DNA from 3 places in the Streptomyces sp. NPDC054796 genome. Region 3 is predicted to be linked to each of the others. Evidence: riboswitches for the same ligand, from Rfam matches in the RefSeq annotation. Region 3 holds a riboswitch; each other region holds the start of a gene.
What was found. Region 3 has a riboswitch for cobalamin ahead of ACWGJ2_RS21250 (ABC transporter substrate-binding protein). Riboswitches for the same ligand answer to the same signal wherever they lie in the genome.

Region 1 (6,353 bases), on a different contig from region 3:
GCACCCTCGCGAAGCAGGCCCGTGCGCACGGGTTCAACGGCATCCTCGGGCCCGGCTATCCGGGGCACGACGACCACACGCACGTCGATCACCGCTCCAGCCGCTACTGGTCGGCGCCCACCTGCGGCGTCTCCTGACGGCCCGGCTCCCCTTCCCCGTACCGAGTGAGAGGACCCCCATGGAACTCCCCCTGAAGAGACGCCTCGTGCGCGGCCTGACCGGAGCGGGCGCGGCCCTCGCGCTCACCGTCGCGGGCGCCGCCGCGGCGACCGCGGCACCCGCCGCGACGGCCACGACGGCGCCCACCTCCGCCTCCGCGCCAGGCGAAGCGCGGCTGCTCGCGAAGCTCACCCACGCGCAGGCCACCAGCAAGTTCCGCGCTGCGGGCATCACCTGGTCGTCCAGCGGCGGCTGCTCCGACCGCAACAACTCCACCTGCACGTCCTTCGACCAGATCAACTCCGCGACGGTCGACGGTGTGATCACGCTCAGGAGTGCCAGCGGCTGCGCGATCAACCTCACAGGCGGCACCGAGACGGGCCACGCCAGCGGCACGTACAGCCACTGGAACGGCTACAAGGTCGACTTCAGCCTCTCCAGTTGCCTGGACAACTACATCACCGGGAACTTCGCCTCCATTGGCGGCTCCAAGTGGAAGTCGGCCTCCGGGAACATCTACTACCGCGAGGGCAACCACTGGGACGTGACGTACTACAACTGCGGGGGCTGCTGACCGGTTCCCGGCGTCCCAGCAGCCCCCGCAGCCCGCCCCTCGGGCCCCTCGGGCCGCCCGTCAGAAGTCGTCGTCGAAGGAGACCGAGCCCTCGACGGCGACCTGGTAGGCCGAGGCGCGCCGTTCGAAGAAGTTGGTCAGCTCCTGGACGTTCTGAAGCTCCATGAAGGAGAACGGGTTCGTGGAGCCGTAGCGGACGGGGAAGCCGAGCCGGGCGAGCCGCTGGTCGGCGACGGCCTCCAGGTAGGCGCGCATGGACTCCGTGTTCATGCCGGGGAGGCCGTCGCCGCACAGGTCGCGGGCGAACTGCAACTCGGCCTCGACCGCCTCCTCCAGCATGGCCGTGACCTGCTTCTCCAGCTCCTCGTCGAAGAGTTCGGGCTCCTCCTGGCGGACGGTGTCCACGACGTCGAAGGCGAAGGACATGTGCATGGTCTCGTCGCGGAACACCCAGTTGGTGCCGGTGGCGAGGCCGTGCAGCAGGCCGCGCGAGCGGAACCAGTAGACGTAGGCGAAGGCACCGTAGAAGAACAGGCCCTCGATGCACGCCGCGAAGCAGATCAGGTTCAGCAGGAAGCGGCGCCGGTCGGCCTTGCTCTCCAGCCGGTCCATCTCCTCCACCGAGTCCATCCAGCGGAAGCAGAACTGGGCCTTCTCGCGGATGGACGGGATGTTCTCGACGGCCGCGAACGCCTCGATCCGCTCGTCCATGTCGGGCAGATAGGTGTCCAGCAGCGTCAGATAGAACTGGACGTGCACGGCCTCCTCGAAGAGCTGCCGCGACAGGTACAGCCGCGCCTCCGGGGAGTTGATGTGCTTGTAGAGGGTCAGCACGAGGTTGTTCGCCACGATGGAGTCGCCGGTCGCGAAGAAGGCGACCAGGCGGCTGATCATGTGCTGTTCGCCTGGCGTGAGCTTGGCGAGGTCGGCGACGTCGGAGTGGAGATCGACCTCCTCCACGGTCCAGGTGTTCTTGATGGCGTCGCGGTAGCGGTCGTAGAAGTGCGGGTAGCGCATCGGGCGCAGCGTCAGCTCGAAGCCCGGGTCGAGCAGGTTCTTCTGCTGTGCGGAGGCCCCGGACGCCGTGGTGGCAGCGGCGGCGGACGTGGCGGGGATTCCGGGGGTTCCGGTGGTTCCGGTGGTCTCGGGTACGGCGGTCATTACTGGCATGCCTCGCAGGACTCGGGGTTTTCCAGGGAGCAGGCGACGGCCTCTTCTGAGAGGCCGCCGGTCTGCTGGGCGGGTACGGGTACGGGCGCGGACGCGGGTGCCGTCGCATCCGTCGCGCCCGTCGCACCCGCCGTGCTGCTCGCCGCGCGCGCGATCCGCGTGGCGGGGCGCGAGCGCAGGTAGTACGTGGTCTTGATGCCGCGCTTCCAGGCGTACGCGTACATCGAGCTGAGCTTGCCGATCGTCGGCGACGCCATGAACAGGTTCAGCGACTGGCTCTGGTCGAGGTACGGCGTGCGCGCCGCCGCCATGTCGATGAGCGCGCGCTGCGGCAGCTCCCACGCCGTGCGGTACAGCTTCCGCACGTCCTCGGGGACCCACGTAAGGCCCTCGACGGAGCCGTTGGACTCGCGCAGCGCCTCCCTGGCGCGGTCGTCCCACAGGCCCTGCCGCTTCAGCTCCTCCACCAGATAGGCGTTGACCTGGAGGAACTCGCCGCTGAGCGTCTCGCGCTTGAAGAGGTTGGAGACCTGGGGCTCGATGCACTCGTAGACGCCGGCGATCGAGGCGATCGTCGCCGTCGGCGCGATGGCCAGCAGCAGCGCGTTGCGCATGCCGGTCTCCGCGATACGGGCGCGCAGCGCCTCCCAGCGCTCGGGCCAGGCCCGCTCGGAGGCGTCCGCGTCCGCGTAGTGGTCCGGGTGCAGCACGCCACGCGCCGTACGGGTCTCGGACCAGGCGGGCAGCGGGCCGTGCCGCTCGGCCAGCGCGGCCGACGCCTCGTAGGCGGCGAGCATGATCCGCTCGGCGATACGGGTGGAGAGCGCGGTGGCCTCGGGCGAGTCGAAGGGCAGCCGCAGCCGGAAGAAGACGTCCTGGAGGCCCATCACGCCCAGGCCGACGGGGCGCCAGCGGGAGTTGGACGTGGCCGCCTGGTCCGTCGGGTAGTAGTTGATGTCCACGACCCGGTCCAGGAAGGTCACGGCCGTGCGGACGGTCGCGTCCAGCTTCTCCCAGTCCATCGCCTCCTCCCAGCCACGGGAGACGTCCCCCAGATGGGCCGCGAGGTTGACGGAGCCGAGGTTGCAGACGGCCGTCTCGCCGTCGTCGGTGACCTCCAGGATCTCGGTGCACAGGTTCGAGGAGTGGACGACGCGGCCCGGCTCGGCCGTCTGGTTGGCGGTGCGGTTGGACGCGTCCTTGAAGGTCATCCAGCCGTTGCCGGTCTGCGCGAGGGTGCGCATCATGCGGGCGTAGAGCTGGCGTGCGGGGACGCGCTTGGCGTAGCGGCCCTCGGCCTCCGCCCTGCGGTAGGCGGCGTCGAACTCGTCGCCCCACAGGTCCACCAGCTCCGGCGCGTCGGAGGGCGAGAGCAGCGACCACTCGGCGTCCGCCTCGACGCGGCGCATGAACTCGTCGGGGATCCAGTGCGCGATGTTGAGGTTGTGGGTGCGGCGGGCCTCCTCGCCCGTGTTGTCCCGCAGCTCCAGGAACTCCTCCAGGTCCGCGTGCCACGTCTCCAGGTAGACGCAGGCCGCGCCCTTGCGCCGTCCGCCCTGGTTCACGGCGGCGACGGAGGAGTCCAGGGTGCGCAGGAACGGGACGATGCCGTTGGAGTGCCCGTTGGTGCCCCGGATCAGCGAGCCCCTGGAGCGGATGCGGGAGAAGGGGATGCCGATGCCGCCCGCGTGCTTCGAGAGGCGCGCCACCTGGTGGTAGCGCTCGTAGAGCGAGTCCAGTTCGTCCAGCGGCGAGTCCAGCAGATAGCAGGAGGACATCTGCGGGTGCCGGGTGCCGGAGTTGAACAGGGTGGGGGACGAGGGCAGATAGGCGAGCGAGCTGGTCAGCCGGTACAGCTCCGCGACCTCGTCCAGCGCCCGCTCCGACGCGTCCTCGGCCAGTCCGCAGGCCACGCGCAGCAGGAAGTGCTGCGGGGTCTCGATGATCTGACGGGATGTCGGGTGGCGCAGCAGATAGCGGGAGTGGACCGTCCGCAGCCCGAAGTAGCCGAAGCGGTCGTCGGCGCCGTCCTCGACGGCCCGCTCGACGAGCGCGTCCAGCCGCTCAGCGTGCGCCCGTACGAACGCGGCCGTGCCGTCCGCGATCAGGCCCTCGCGGTGGCCCGTCGCCACCGAGGCGGAGAAGGAGACCGCGCCCTGCCCGGCGGCCTCTTCGCGCACCGCGAGGGTCAGCAGCCGCGCCGCGAGGCGGGAGTACACCGGCTCCTCGCCGATCAGACCGGCAGCCGCCTCGCAGGCGAGCGAGCGCAACTCGCCCTCGTCGGCGCCCGGCTGGGCCCCGCGCAGCGCGGCGCCCGCGACCCGTCCGGGGTCGGTGCCGGGGAGGTCGGCGGTCAGCTCGGTCAGGGTGCGCAGCAGCGCGGAGCGCTTGGCGGACTCGGCGGGTCCGGCCGCGGTGGCCGGTCCGTTGGGTCCCGCTGCCCCGGCTGCCCCGGCTGATTCGGCTGCCCCGGCTGAGTCGGACTCCGCTTCGACGGGTGCTGCTGGTGCGGTCGTCACTGGACGTGCTCTCCCTCGCTCGGCTGGGGCCGTGCGGGGCGGTGCGCGGGGGCGCGTGCGGGCAGCCCTGACCGTCGCCCGCAGGGGCGGCACGGCACACCACGCAGCGTCCTCCGGCCCAACCCACGAGGCCCGGACGTCATCGATGCTGCCGACAGGTACTCGGACTCGCGGCGGGCTGCGCGTCATGGCACAGATCGGCCCATCGCACACCGTTGCGGGACAGTTCCGGACTCGCACCGGATTCCCCTGCGGCGACAGCGAGCACGAGAATACATGTTGTGCTGGCTTACGCACCCACCCCCATATCTTGTGTCGGTAGGGGGAACGCGCAGCGCCCCGCTGACGCGGAGGCGTCAGCGGGGCGCTGTGGGCCCGGCGGCCGGGCCAGGCGGGTTCGGGGGTGCCGAGGTGATCGCGGGGCGCCCCTGGGGTCAGTGGGCCGCCGTCCTGGCGCCCTCCCCGGAGCCGGCGCCCTCCGTCGTGGCGCCTGCGTCGTTGGCGTCCCCTGTGTCGTCCGCGCCCGTGGGCGGGGGCAGTTCCTCGCGGACGCCGGGGTCGCCCGCGTCCGCCGTGTAGTCGCCGGGGCTCGTCTCGTCGATGCCGTCGGGCGCCTTCACGGCGCGCAGCACGAGGGTCGCGACGACCGTGACGAGGACGTTCAGCACGAAGGCCGTCAGACCGATGTAGCCGATCTCGCCGATGCCGGGGATCGTCGCGTTGCTGCCGCCGAAGTGCTCCTGCGTCGGGCTGGCGACGCCGTACGCGGCGAGCGTGCCGTAGACCATGCCCACGGCCCAGCCCGCCAGCAGGCCCCAGCGGTGGAACCAGCGCGTGAACAGGCCGCCGACCAGCGCGGGGAAGGTCTGGAGGATCCAGATCCCGCCCAGCAACTGGAAGTTGATGGCCACGGTCTTGTCCATGCCCAGGACGAAGACGAGCGCGCCGACCTTCACCAGCAGCGAGACCAGCTTGGAGACCTTGGTCTCCTGCGCCGCCGTGGCGTTCGGACGGAGGAAGTCCTTGTAGATGTTCCGGGTGAAGAGATTCGCGGCTGCGATCGACATGATCGCGGCCGGGACCAGGGCGCCGATGCCGATGGCGGCGAAGGCCACCCCGGCGAACCAGTCCGGGAACATCTCCTCGAACAGCTGCGGCACCGCGAGCTGCCCGTTCTCCACGGTGATCCCCGCCGCGATGGCCATGAAGCCCAGCAGCGCCAGGAAGCCCAGCATCAGCGAGTAGAGCGGCAGGATGGTGGTGTTGCGGCGGATCACCTCGCGGCTGCGGCTGGAGAGCGTCGCGGTGATCGAGTGCGGGTACATGAACAGCGCCAGCGCCGAGCCCAGCGCCAGCGTCCCGTAGGCCCACTGCGCGTTGGGTCCGCTGGCCAGCTCGCCGCGCGGGGCGCCCGTGGCGGGGTTCTCCTCGGCGAAGTAGGCGCCCGCCTTGTCGAAGATCACGTCGAAGCCGCCGAGCTTGATCGGGATGTAGATGATGGCGACGGCGATGACGATGTAGATCAGCGCGTCCTTCACGAACGCGATCAGTGCGGGAGCGCGCAGCCCGGAGGAGTAGGTGTAGGCCGCGAGCACGCCGAACGCGATGAGGATCGGCAGGTCCTTGATGAACCAGTGCGTCGACTCCCCGCCGCCGACGCCCATCACGTCGAGCACCGCCTGGATGCCGACGAGCTGGAGCGCGATGTACGGCATCGTCGCGAGGATGCCCGTCAGCGCCACCGCCAGCGAGAGCCCGCGCGAGCCGAACCTGCCGCGCACGAAGTCCGAGGTCGTCACATAGCCGTGCTTGTGCGAGACGGACCACAGGCGGGGCAGGAAGGTGAAGATCAGCGGGTAGACGAGGATCGTGTACGGGACGGCGAAGAAGCCCGAGGCCCCGGCGGCGTAGATCGCGGCGGGGACGGCCAC
Region 2 (6,353 bases), on a different contig from region 3:
GTGCCGATCGATCTCACCGAGCTGAAGCCGCAGCACATCGAGGAACTTGTCGAGCACCTTGAGGAGGTGTCGGTGGACGTCAACGACCGGGAAGCGAAGGTGCAGGTCTTCTGCGAGTGACGGGGCCGCGCGGGGGCGGTGCGCGGGTCCGTCGAGCCGTGAAGTGGCCGTACCCCGGAGGGGCTCAGCGGCGCCATTTCTCGTGTGCCACCACCTGCGTCAGGCGCCAGCCCGCCTCCGTGCGCCGGGCCGTGAACGCGTAGCGGCCACCGCACTCGAAGTCCGGCGCTGCCGACTCGGCGCTCCCGGAGCGCATCGGGTTGTAGTAGTCGGCCCGTACGGTCGCCGTCGCGCCGTCGGTCTCCACGTGGCGGTTGACGATCAGGTGCTGGCGCATGGGGAAGAAGAGGCCCAGGGTCTCCGTGAGCCAGCGCACCATGGTCTCGACGTCGCCCTCGGCGCCGCCCGCCGAGCGGTAGTCGGCACGTCCCTCCGGCGCGAAGAGCGCCCGGTACTCGTCCCAGTCGCCGTCGTCGACGGCCGCCGCGTAACCGGTGACCAGGTCGTCGACCGCCATCCGGTCCCACAGCGCCGCCACCCCGCGCTCGTCCTGTGCCCGCATCTCGACTGCCCGCTGCTCGGCCATCGGCACAGTGTGCGGTGCGCGGCCCGAGGAAGGTAGCCCCGCGCACCACAGCGCACCCCCGCGCACCCCCGCGTTCACCGTGCTCTGGACAGCGGCACGCCCATGAACGAGGCCCAGCGGGCGCCGAGTCCGGTCTTCCACAGGGCCTGGAGGTCGGCGTCGTGCAGGATCCAGCCCGTGGTCAGCTCGGTGTCCGGTGTGCGCAGGCTGTTGTCCAGTTGGTTGAGCGCGGCACGGGCGCAGTCCTCGCTCCACTGGCCGTCGTCCGCGTAGCGCCCCGGCCGGAAGGCCGGGGCGAGCGGGATGGCCAGGGCCAGGAAGCAGGCCGCGTTGTAGTGCGCGAGCCATCCGACGCCGGGGCGCCGCAGCGGGCCCCAGAAGCGCGAGGTGGGGCGCCCCGGCAGCGGCGTCGCGTGCCAGGCCGCGTCGTGGACGCCGCCGCGCAGCGAGTGCCCGCGCTGCGGGTACAGCAGCCGCAGATGGCCGGGACCACGGCTGCCGCTCATCACCTGGCGGGCGACCCGCTCGAACGCGGTCTCCACCTCGCGCTGTATCTCGCGCAGCCGCGGCGACTCGCCCGGTGTGCGCAGCGCCCCGCCCATGGTGTGGCCCGCGCGGGCGATGACGATCGCGCCGCGGAACGTGCTGCGGCGGCTGCGCCGCGCGGGCAGCGGCAGCGGGGTGAGCCAGGACGACCAGTAGCGCCGCTCGCCCGGGTTCCACCGTCCGCCGGGCACGACCGTACGGGCCCAGCACCGCGCCAGCGCGCGCCGCCGCAGCCGCCGTTCGAGGTCGTCGAAGTGCCGGTTGGCGGTGTCGTGCAGGCGCTCCATCTCGTTCTCGGACAGGCGCGGGGAGCCCCTGCGTACCGGGGTGGAGCCGCGCGAGTAGGCGATGGCGGTGCGGTACGCGGTCTCGATGTGGCCCGGCCACAGCTCGGTGCACCGCTGGTAGATGTCGATGGCCTTCGCGTACTCCTTGGGCCGGTAGGAGCCCACCCGTTCGTGCAGCGCCGCCTGGTGGAGGCGGAGGGTGAGGTTGCCCGGCGAGTACTCGGCGGCGTCGGCGAAGGCGCGCAGCGCTGCGGCGTACCGCCGGGGGACGCTGTAGGCCAGCAGCGGCGCGGGCAGCGGCCGGGCCTGTTCGCGCGCCTGTGCCTTCTCCTGCTCGGTGACGCCGTGCCGGAACCGCGCGTAGCCGCGCACGTCGTGGTCCCAGCGCTCCCAGCGGGGGATGCGGCGGCGCATCGCGGGGAGGCCGCGCACGCTGACGGTGGTGTAGCAGGCGAGCGTCTCCACCAGTTGCTCGTCCCGCGGCTTCTCGACGACGGTGGCCGCCACGATCTGCCCCTGCGGCGCCCGCACGATCCGTACGGATACCCGGCGCAGCCCCTCCTCGACCGGCTCCATCTCGGTGAGGTGGACGTGGAACGCGCGCGGTCTGGACACCGTGAGCCGCACCACGGACTCCAGCCAGCCGTGCGGGGTGGACGACGCCTGCGGCGAGGGCGCGACGGGGGTGGGCGAGGCGGCGCCGGGCGCGAGCAGCGAGTCGTTCGACGTGGCGCTCAGACGCACCGCGAGATGGGCGGCCAGTTCACGGCACGCCTGGCGCCGCGCGGCGGCGGAACCGTCGCCCCCGCCCCCGCCTCCACCCTCGCCCCCGGTCTCGCCCGGCGCCTCGCCGTCGCCCGGGTCGGGGCGCACCACGAGGGGGAGGATGCGGCCCTGTCCCCTGAGGTACTGCGCGGCCGAGGTGACGGCACGGGAGAGCAGGATGATGAGCAGGCCGCCGAAGGCGGCGAAGATCCAGACGGCGACGCCGCTCGCGATTCTGATCCCCGTCTGGTCCATGGCCGTCCCCCCGGTGCCTCATCGTGGCAGCGGAACTCGGGGCTCAGTAGGGCGCGCAGGCGACGACGCGCACGCCACTGCGCCACGCGCCGGGGGACCAGGCGGGCCGGGGCGCACTGTTCAGTGCCGTTCCGCCGACGTAGGGTGGGCGGCGCAGTCGGTTCGCCCTGCCCTCCAGGCAGGCGCGTCGCAAGAGGGAATCCGGTGAGAATCCGGAGCTGCCCCGCAGCGGTGAGCGGAAACGACCGCCGTCATCAGCACTGGTCCCAGGAAGGGTCCGGGAAGCGACGGCCAGTAGGTGCCGGGCGAGAAGCGCCCGGCGGGTCCGCGAGTCCGAAGACCTGCCAACTGTCCGCGTACGAAACCCGTGCGCGGAGATCTCGGTGACCTCGAGGGCGGGTCGGCGGTACGGGAAGGGCGCGGACGGCGTGCGCCTCCCGTGAGCCTTTCCTTCGTCCCCTCGCTCGGCCTCCGGGGTCACCGACACGACTCGCGAAGGAGAGTTGAGTGACCAGCAAGTCCGCAGCCGCGGCAACCCGCGCCACTGTCCACGGATACCCCCGCCAGGGCTCCAAGAGGGAACTCAAGAAGGCCGTCGAGGGCTACTGGAAGGGCCGGGTCACCGCAGAAGCCCTGCGGGAGACCGCGGCCACCCTGCGCCGGGACAACTGGCGGCGCCTCGCCGACGCCGGGATCAACGAGGTTCCCACCGGGGACTTCTCGTACTACGACCATGTGCTGGACACCACCGTGATGGTCGGCGCCGTCCCCGAGCGGCACCGCGACGCCGTGGACACCGACGCGCTGGACGGCTACTTCGCCATGGCACGCGGCACCCAGGAGACCGCGCCCCTGGAGATGACCAAGTGGTTCGACACCAACTACCACTACCTGGTGCCCGAACTGGGCCCCGGCACGGTCTTCACCGCCGACTCCGCCAAGCCCGTCGGAGAGCTGAGGGAGGCGGTGGCACTGGGGCACACCGCGCGGCCCGTGCTCGTCGGACCCGTCACCTATCTCCTTCTCGCCAAGCCCGCGCCCGGCGTGGCGGACGGCTTCGAGCCGCTCACGCTGCTGGACCGGCTGCTGCCCGTGTACGCCGAGGTGCTGGCCGATCTGCGGGCAGCGGGCGCCGAGTGGGTGCAGCTCGACGAACCGGCGCTCGCCTCGGACCGCACGGCGGCCGAACTGAACGCGGCCGAGCGCGCCTACCGCGAACTGGGCGCCCTCACCGACCGGCCCAAGCTGCTGGTCGCCTCCTACTTCGACCGCCTCGGCGAGGCCCTGCCCGTGCTGGCCAAGTCGCCCGTGGAGGGGCTGGCCCTGGACTTCACCGGGCCCGGCGCCGCCAACCTTGACGACCTGGCACGCGCGGGTGGACTGCCGGGCAAGCGGCTCGTCGCGGGCGTCGTCGACGGCCGCAACGTGTGGATCAACAACCTGGAGAAGTCGCTGGGCACCCTCGCTTCCCTCCTCGGCCTCGCGGAACGGGTGGACGTCGCGCCGTCCTGCTCGCTGCTGCACGTGCCACTGGACGCCGCCGCGGAACGCGACGTCGACCCGCAGATCGCGCGCTGGCTCGCCTTCGCCCGGCAGAAGACCGAGGAGGTCGTCACCCTGGCCCGCGGCCTGAGCGGCGGCACCGACCTCATCACCGGGCGGCTCTCAGCCAACCGCGCCGACCTCGCCTCCCGCGCCTCCTCCGCGCTGACCAGCGATCCCGCCGTCCGCGCGCGCTGCGCGGCGGCCACACCGGCCGACGCGCGCCGCTCGCAGCCGTATCCGGAGCGCGCGGCGGCGCAGCGCGCCCGCCTGGGGCTGCCGCTGCTGCCGACCACCACCATCGGCTCGTTCCCGCAGACGACGGAACTGCGCACGGCCCGCGCCGAACTGCGGAGCGGACGCATCGACGACACCGCGTACGACCAGCGCATCGCCGCCGAGATCCGCGAGGTGCTGGCCTTCCAGGAGGAGGCGGGCCTGGACGTCCTGGTGCACGGCGAGCCCGAACGCAACGACATGGTCCAGTACTTCGCCGAGCGGCTGAACGGCTACCTCGCCACCCAGCACGGCTGGGTGCAGTCCTACGGCACGCGCTATGTGCGCCCGCCGATCCTGGCGGGCGACATCTCGCGGCCCGAGCCGATGACCGTCGCCTGGACCACGTACGCGCAGTCGCTCACGAACCGTCCTGTCAAGGGCATGCTGACGGGCCCGGTCACGATGCTGGCCTGGTCCTTCGTGCGCGACGACCAGCCGCTGGGGGAGACAGCGCGGCAGGTGGCACTGGCCCTGCGCGACGAGGTCCAGGACCTGGAAGGCGCGGGCACCGCCGTCATCCAGGTCGACGAGCCCGCGCTGCGCGAGACCCTGCCGCTGCGGGCCGCCGACAGGGAGGCGTATCTCGACTGGGCCACCGAGGCGTTCCGGCTCACCACGAGCGGCGTACGCGCGGACACCCAGATCCACACGCACATGTGCTACGCGGAGTTCGGCGACATCGTCTCCGCGATCGAGGCGCTCGACGCGGACGTCATCAGCCTCGAAGCGGCCCGCTCCCACATGCGGGTGGCGGACGAACTGGCCGCCGTCGGCTACCCGCGCGAGGTCGGCCCCGGCGTCTACGACATCCACTCGCCGCGCGTGCCCGGCGCGGACGAGGCAGCGGCGCTGCTGCGCAAGGGACTTGAGGCGATCCCCGCCGAACGGCTGTGGGTCAACCCCGACTGCGGCCTGAAGACCCGGGGCTGGACGGAGGTGCGCGCCTCACTGGAGCACCTGGTCGAGGCGGCGCGCACGGTACGGGCCGGACTGCCGCCGACGCCGACGCGGCGGTAACGGCGCAACGGCCCCCCTGAACGGCGGGCTCCGGCAAGCAGGTGGCCTCGCGCCGGAGCCCGCCCTGCCCACCGGGCGTTCGCCTGCCCGGTGTGTCACGCCCTCGCGGCGGTACGTACGGTCCTCTTCCGCGTACCGCCGCGAGGGTGATCTCCCGCACGAGGACGGACATCGAGCCACGGTGAGAAACGTGACAGCGTCCGCCCGGCCACCGCGTTTTCCGTTCCGCGCGCCCGCTCACGTCGTACGCTGCCTCGGGGGTGTCGTCAAAGTCCCGTCTGGACCGCGACGCCTGACGGCCGGACGGCGCTACTGTGACGACACCCCCTGACGAACGGACCCACCTGATATGTGAGGCGGCACGCACCACCATGGACAGCAGCGAGCACACGCGGAGAATCGCCGTCCGGTTCGCCACCTTCGACCAGGACGGCAACGGCTACATCTCCCGTGAGGACTTCACGACGGCGGCAGCGGCCATCCTCGGCGAATTCGGCGTGAAGGCGCGCTCCGAGCGGGGCCAGGCCCTGCACATCGGGGCCGAGGCGTTCTGGCAGGGCATGGCCGGAATCGCGGACCGCGACGGCGACCAGCGCATCACCCGCGAGGAGTTCGTGAACGGCGCGGTGAAGCGGCTGCGCGACAACCCGGACCGTTTCGGCGAGATCGCCCGTCCCTTCCTGCACGCCGTCGTGAACATCGCGGACTCGGACGGCGACGGCCGCACCACCCCGCAGGAGGCCGAGCGGGCGCTCAAGGCGCTGGGTGTGGACGAGGAGCGCTGCGGTGCCGCGGCGCGCTCCCTCGCGACGGACGAGGACGGGCTGATCGGCGAGAGCGAGATCGTCTCGGCCTTCGCCGCGTACTTCACGACGCCCGAACGGTAGGCCCCTTCTGGGACCCGGCCCCGCCCCGGTGTGCGGGCGGGGGCCGGTCACCGCCGGCGGGGAGGACGACAGTCAACAGTCGACAGTAGAATCATCGAGTCGTCCTGCCCGTCTCGTCCTGTCCGTCGC
Region 3 (6,353 bases):
CCGTGAGCCGGTCGGGGCCCGCGCTGAGCACACCGCCGACGAGGTCGTCGGCCAGCTCGGTCGTCGTCAGATCCAGCACACCGTCCAGCTGGCCGTCGGCGGCGAGCCTCTCCAGGGCCCGGCCGCCCACGCCCGTGGCGTGGAAGACCAGCACCTCGTAGCCCAGTTCCTCCAGGCGCGCCCGTGCCGCGTCCACCGCGGGCGTGGTGACACCGAACATCGTCGCGCCGATGACCTTGCGCCCCCGCGGCCCGGGCTCCGCCACGGCGCGTGCCCGGTGCGCGGCCATACCGGCCGCGGCGGCTGCCGCGTTGCCGAGTACGAGCCGCGAGACGGAGTTGATCCCGGCGATGTCCACCACGCTGTGCATCAGCGTGACATCGCCGCTGCCCACGTACGGGCCCACGTCCCCGCCCGCCATGGTGCTCACCAGCAGCTTGGGCACCCCGATGGGGAGCGCGCGCATCGCGCGGGCCGCGATGAACGAGCCGCCGCTGCCGCCGACCGCCAGCAGTGCGTGCAGGCGGCCCGCCTCGTACAGGTCCCGCACGACGTGCTCGGCGCCCTCCGCCATGGCCGTCACCGCCGTGTTGCGGTCGCCCGTCGCGCGCAGTCGCTCCAGGCCGTGGCCGGCGGCGCGTGCGACGGCCTCGCCCGACACGTCGGCGGCCGGTGCGCCCGGCGGGACACGTCGCACCCCGGCGTCGACGAGTACCACCTCGCAGCCCAGCTCCCGTAACCGCGCGCTCAGCCAGGCGTACTCCGCGCCCTTGGTGTCCAGGGTCCCGACCAGTACCACCGTCGCCATCCCGGCGCTCCTTCGCTCGACGATGATCCGATCCTGGGTGGTGCGACGGTGGCAGGTAAAGACCGGGGGACGGACGCGGACGGGCGGGGCGCGCGGGAACGGCCCCTCAACGGCCTCTCAGCGGCCCCTCAGAGTGTGGTGGGGCCCCGGCGCTGGAGCGCGTCGTGGGGTGTCACCTGGTACGGGCGCAGGGTGTGGGCACCGGGGCGCGGACGGTTCAGGTCGCGGTGCGGGTGGCCCGTGCCGGAGCGGGCGCGCGCGGGGTGCGCGATCCTTCTGACGGCGCGCAGGGCGACTCTGCGCAGGGCTGCGGTGGTCGGCGTGCGGCGGGTACGGGTGCGCATGGTGCCTCCCTCTGCTCTGTCCTCTCGGCCCTCTGCTCGGTGAGCCGCGTGTGCCGCGGCTGGCCCTTGGGACTCGGTGGCGCTTCTACCCGACGTGTAAGGCGTCAACCGCCCTTGATGTCCTGACGGCCCGGCACACCACCTCTCCGCGCCCCGTCCTCGCAGCTCAGCGCATCGGCCGCCGGGCGAACCGCCCAGGTCCGTGTGATAGCTTGCCGACGCCAGTCGAACCCCTGATGGGGTCAGGGAATCCGGTGCGAACCCGGAACTGACGCGCAGCGGTGAGGGACAGGGCGGGCGAGCAGAGGCCACTGGAGGAGTCCGGGAAGGCGCTCGGCCCGTGGGAGTCCCGAGTCCGAAGACCTGCTGGCGGTCCGCCCCGGCACCGGGGCGGAAGGACGCCGGGCCTCGCGACTGGGCCTCTGACGGATGGGAACTGTGGTGGCGACCTCACGCCGTACCCGCATCGCGGCCGTACTCCTCACCTCGCTGATGGCGCTGACGGCGGCCTGCGGCACAAAGGGCTCCGGCTCGGGCTCCGGGGGCGGGGGTGAGGGCTCCGGGAAGTCCACGGCGTCCGGGGGCTATCCGCGCACGCTGGAGAACTGCGGCGAGAAGGTCACCGTCGACTCCCCGCCCAGGCGGGCCGTCTCGCTGAACCAGGGCACGACGGAGATCCTGCTCTCCCTCGGCCTCGCCGACCGCATGGCGGGCACCGCCACCTGGACCGACCCCGTCGCCAAGGGCCTGGGCGAGGAGAACGCCAAGGTCGAACGTCTCGCGGACAACGCGCCCTCCTTCGAACGCGTGCTGGACGAGGAGCCGGACTTCGTGGCGGCGTCCTTCGAGTCGGCGCTCGGCAAGGGCGGGGTGGCCCCGCGCGGGGACTTCGAGAAGCTGGGCGTGCCGACGTACCTCTCTCCCACCGACTGCGCCAAGGACAACGGCGGGAGCGGCGACGGCGAGCGCGCGGAGCCGCTGCGCATGGACGACGTCTACGGCGAGGTCAGGGACCTGGCCGAGGTGTTCGGCGTGGAGAAGCGCGGCGAGAAGCTCGTCGCCGAGCTGAAGGCACGCACCGCGAAGGCGACGGAGGACGTCGAAGCGTCGGACACCCGGCTGATGTACTGGTTCGCCAACTCCGAGTCGCCGTATCTGGCCGGGTGCTGCGGTGCGCCGGGCATCATCACGCGTGCCGTCGGCGCTACGAACGTCTTCGACGACACACACGACGAGTGGCCGCAGATCAACTGGGAGCGGGTCGCGGACCGCGATCCCGACGTGATCGTCCTCGGCGATCTGAGCCGTAAGAGCGAGACGGCCGAGACCGCCGCCGCGAAGATCAAGTGGCTGGAGTCCAACCCGGTCACCCGCCATATGAAGGCCGTGGAGAAGAAGCGGTATGTGCTGCTGAGCGGCGCCGCGATGAATCCGTCGATCCGCACCGTCGAGGGCATCGAGAAGGTCGCGAAGGGCCTGCGGACGTTCGGGCTCGCCGGTTGAGTACGCCGCGCGAACGCACACCCACCACGCCGGCCGCGCCCGCACCGGCCACACAGGACGACGCACCCGCACGGGACGGCGCCGCCGACGGGCCGATGCTCGCCGCGCGCCTACGTGCCGCGCGATCGTGGAGCGTACGGGCCGCGCGCACCGGGACCGGCGCGGCGGTGCTGTGGGCCGCGGGTGTGCTGCTCCTCGCACTGTCCGTCGCGGTGGCCATCACCATCGGGCCCGCGGCACTGGGCGTCGGCGATGTGTGGCGGGTGGTGGCCGAGCGCCTCGGTGGCGCCGAGGCCGGTCTGACGCCGATCCGCGAGGGCATCGTGTGGGAGCTGCGGCTGCCGCGCACCCTGCTCGCCGCGGTGTGCGGTGCGGGCCTGGGGGTGTGCGGCGCCGTGCTCCAGTCGCTGCTGCGCAACCCGCTGGCCGACCCGTTCGTCCTCGGTGTGTCCTCGGGCGCCTCGACCGGCGCGGTGGCCGTGGCGGTGCTGGGCGTCGGCGGCGGGGCCGTGTCCCTCTCGGCGGGCGCCTTCGTGGGCGCGGTCGTCTCCTTCGGGCTCGTGCTGCTGCTCGCCTACACCTCGGGCGGGACGACGGACCGAGTGCTGCTGTCGGGCATCGCCGCCATGCAGCTCTTCTCTGCGCTCACCTCGTTCATCGTCTTCACCTCCGCCGACGCGGAGCAGACACGCGGGGTGCTGTTCTGGCTGCTGGGGTCGCTGAGCAGCGCCGGCTGGACGGACGTGGCCCTGTGCGCGGGTGCGCTGGTGCTGGTGCTCGCCGTGTGTCTGACGCGGGCCAACACGCTGGACGCGTTCGCCTTCGGGCAGGAGGCGGCGGCGGCCCTGGGCGTGGCGGTCCAGCGGGTGCGGATGCTTCTGCTGCTGGTGACGGCACTGTTGACGGCGGTGCTGGTCAGCGCGGCGGGCGCGATCGGCTTCGTCGGGCTCGTCCTGCCGCACGCCGCACGCGTGCTGACGGGTCCGGGGCACCGGCGGCTGCTGCCCACCACGGCGCTGGTGGGCGCGGTGTTCCTGGTCTGGGTGGACACGCTGGCGCGGACCGTGCTGGACCCGCAGGAACTTCCCGTCGGCGTGGCGACCTCGCTGATCGGGGTGCCCGCGTTCGTCGTGATCCTGCACCGCACGAGGAGGTCCCGGTGACGGCGGGCGCGACGGAACACGGGGCACGGGAGACCGGAGGGGGACGGGGATGAGTCTGCGCGCGCGTGATGTGGCCTGGCGTGCCGACGGCAAGCTGATCCTCGAAGGGGTCAGCCTGTCGCCGCGCCCCGGCGAGACGGTGGGGCTGCTGGGGCCCAACGGTTCGGGCAAGTCGACGCTGCTGCGGCTGCTGGCCGGAATACGGGCCGCCTCGGCCGGGGTGATCACCCTGGACGACGTGCCGCTGCCGCGGCTGAGCCGCAAGGACGTCGCCCGCCGGGTGGCCGTCGTGGAGCAGCACGCCGAGACGGGGGTGGACCTGACCGTCGGCGACGTCGTCCGCCTCGGCCGCATCCCGCACCGCGGGCCCTGGTCGGGCTCGACGGCGGCGGACGAGGCGGCGGTGCGCTCGGCGGTGGAGCACACCCGGCTGGAGGACAAGCTCGGCCAGTCCTGGCACACGCTGTCCGGCGGGGAGCGCCAGCGCGTCCAGATAGCCCGCGCGCTCGCCCAGGAGCCGGGCGAACTGCTCCTGGACGAGCCCACCAACCACCTCGACATCCAGCACCAGTTGGAGCTGCTGGAGCTGGTGGTGCGTACCCCGGTGACGAGTGTCATCGCCCTGCACGATCTGAACCTGGCCGCGATGTACTGCGACCACCTGGTGGTGCTGCGGCGCGGCCACGTCGTCGCGGCGGGCACACCGTCGCAGGTGCTGACGGAGGAGCTGATCGCCGACGTGTACGGGGTGCGCGCGGTGGTCACGGCCGACGCGGGGCAGGGGCGGCCCTCGGTGCGGTTCCTGCCGCTGAGTGCGCGGACGTAGGACCCGCCACCAGGTGGCCCGCACCGTGCGGGGTGGCCGCCCGCACCGCCGCCCCGCCGCCGAGTCACTCCACCGGCACCACCGTCACCCTCTCCGCGCCCGCCGCCGCTGTCAGCAGCACCCCGAGAGGTGTGCTCTCGGGCGCGCCGACGGTGCCCTCCGTGCCGTCGACGGTCCGTACCCCCGCCAGCAGCACCCGCCAGCCGTCGGGGGCGCCCTCGGACTCGACCGTGACGTGTCCGTCCGCGTCCTGGCGGGTGCGGAAGACGGCGCCGGGCGAACCGTCGGGTGACGGGACATGTGTGACCGTCGTCGCGCCGTCCTCGCGGGGGTGCACGCGCAAAGTCACCCCGTCCGCCCAGTCGCTCACGGCGGTCTCGTCGTCCGCCGCGAAGGGGATCACCGAGCCGGGGCGTGCCAGCAGGGGGAGGCTGTCGAAGCCGTGGCGTTCGCTGCGCCAGCCGGGCCCCTGGAGACGTTCGCCCGTCAGCAGGTGGGTCCAGGTGCCGTGCGGCAGGTAGTAGTCGACGGTGCCGTCCTCGGTGAACACGGGGGCGACGAGGAGGTCGTCGCCCAGCATGTACTGGCGGTCGAGCGTGTGGCAGGCCGGGTCCTCGGGGAAGTCGAGCAGCATCGGGCGCATCACGGGGGTGCCGTGCTCGGCCGCCTGCTGGGCCGCGCGGTAGAGGTAGGGCATGAGGCGGTGCTTGAGGCGGGTGAAGTCGCGGGTGACGGTCACGGCCTCCTCGTCGTAGTTCCACGGCACCCGGTAGGAGCTGCTGCCGTGCAGCCTGCTGTGCGAGGAGAGCAGCCCGAACTGCACCCACCGCTTGAAGAGCGCGGGTGAGGGTGTGCCCTCGAAGCCGCCGATGTCGTGGCTCCAGAAGCCGAACCCGGACAGCCCGAGGGAGAGGCCGCCGCGCAGCGACTCGGCCATCGCCGGATACGTCGACTCGCAGTCGCCGCCCCAGTGGACGGGGAACTGCTGGCCCCCGGCGGTGGCGGAGCGCGCGAAGAGGACCGCCTCGCCCTCGCCGCGTTCCTCGCGCAGCACCTGGAAGACCGTGTCGTTGTAGAGGTGCGTGTAGTAGTTGTGCATGCGGCGCGGGTCGGAGCCGTCGTGCCAGACGACCTCGGTGGGTATCCGCTCGCCGAAGTCGGTCTTGAAGCAGTCGACACCCTGGCGCAGCAGGCCCCGCAGCTTCTCCGCGTACCACTCGCGGGCCGCCGGGCTGGTGAAGTCGACCAGTGCCATGCCCGCCTGCCACATGTCCCACTGCCACACACCGCCGTCCGGGGTGCGCACGAGGTGGCCCAGGCTCATGGCCTCGGCGAACAGGGGGGACTTCTGGGCGATGTACGGGTTGATCCACACCGAGACGCGCAGTCCGCGCTCCTTGAGGCGGCGCAGCATGCCCTCGGGGTCGGGGAAGACCTCCGGGTCCCAGGTGAAGTCGCACCACTGGTAGGCGCGCATCCAGAAGCAGTCGAAGTGGAAGACGCCCAGCGGGATGCCGCGCTCGGCCATGCCCTGGACGAAGTGGCTGACGGTCTCCTCGTCGTAGTCGGTGGTGAAGGAGGTGGAGAGCCACAGCCCGAACGACCAGGCGGGCGGCAGGGCCGGGCGCCCGGTGAGCGCGGTATAGCGCTCCAGCACGTCCTTGGGCCGGGGGCCGTGGATGACGTAGTACTCCAGCGTCTGGTCCTCG

Region 1: another riboswitch for cobalamin. It lies ahead of ACWGJ2_RS09300 (ribonucleoside-diphosphate reductase subunit alpha); the one in region 3 lies ahead of ACWGJ2_RS21250 (ABC transporter substrate-binding protein).
Region 2: another riboswitch for cobalamin. It lies ahead of metE (5-methyltetrahydropteroyltriglutamate--homocysteine S-methyltransferase); the one in region 3 lies ahead of ACWGJ2_RS21250 (ABC transporter substrate-binding protein).

The regions. Positions count from the first base shown of each region.
Region 1 is NZ_JBSHAO010000008.1:78,431-84,783, forward strand. Features, by position in the region: gene ACWGJ2_RS09285 (D-Ala-D-Ala carboxypeptidase family metallohydrolase) at 1-137, shown strand, start outside; gene ACWGJ2_RS09290 (hypothetical protein) at 179-733, shown strand; gene ACWGJ2_RS09295 (ribonucleotide-diphosphate reductase subunit beta) at 794-1,894, opposite strand; gene ACWGJ2_RS09300 (ribonucleoside-diphosphate reductase subunit alpha) at 1,894-4,422, opposite strand; cobalamin riboswitch at 4,559-4,699, opposite strand; gene mctP (monocarboxylate uptake permease MctP) at 4,857-6,353, opposite strand, start outside.
Region 2 is NZ_JBSHAO010000022.1:100,977-107,329, reverse strand. Features, by position in the region: gene ACWGJ2_RS20070 (SHOCT-like domain-containing protein) at 1-120, shown strand, start outside; gene ACWGJ2_RS20065 (nuclear transport factor 2 family protein) at 185-646, opposite strand; gene ACWGJ2_RS20060 (hypothetical protein) at 721-2,499, opposite strand; cobalamin riboswitch at 2,640-2,862, shown strand; gene metE (5-methyltetrahydropteroyltriglutamate--homocysteine S-methyltransferase) at 3,007-5,337, shown strand; gene ACWGJ2_RS20050 (EF-hand domain-containing protein) at 5,709-6,224, shown strand.
Region 3 is NZ_JBSHAO010000025.1:31,356-37,708, forward strand. Features, by position in the region: gene ACWGJ2_RS21240 (Tm-1-like ATP-binding domain-containing protein) at 1-808, opposite strand, end outside; gene ACWGJ2_RS21245 (hypothetical protein) at 937-1,152, opposite strand; cobalamin riboswitch at 1,358-1,537, shown strand; gene ACWGJ2_RS21250 (ABC transporter substrate-binding protein) at 1,582-2,655, shown strand; gene ACWGJ2_RS21255 (FecCD family ABC transporter permease) at 2,751-3,818, shown strand; gene ACWGJ2_RS21260 (ABC transporter ATP-binding protein) at 3,868-4,644, shown strand; gene yicI (alpha-xylosidase) at 4,709-6,353, opposite strand, start outside.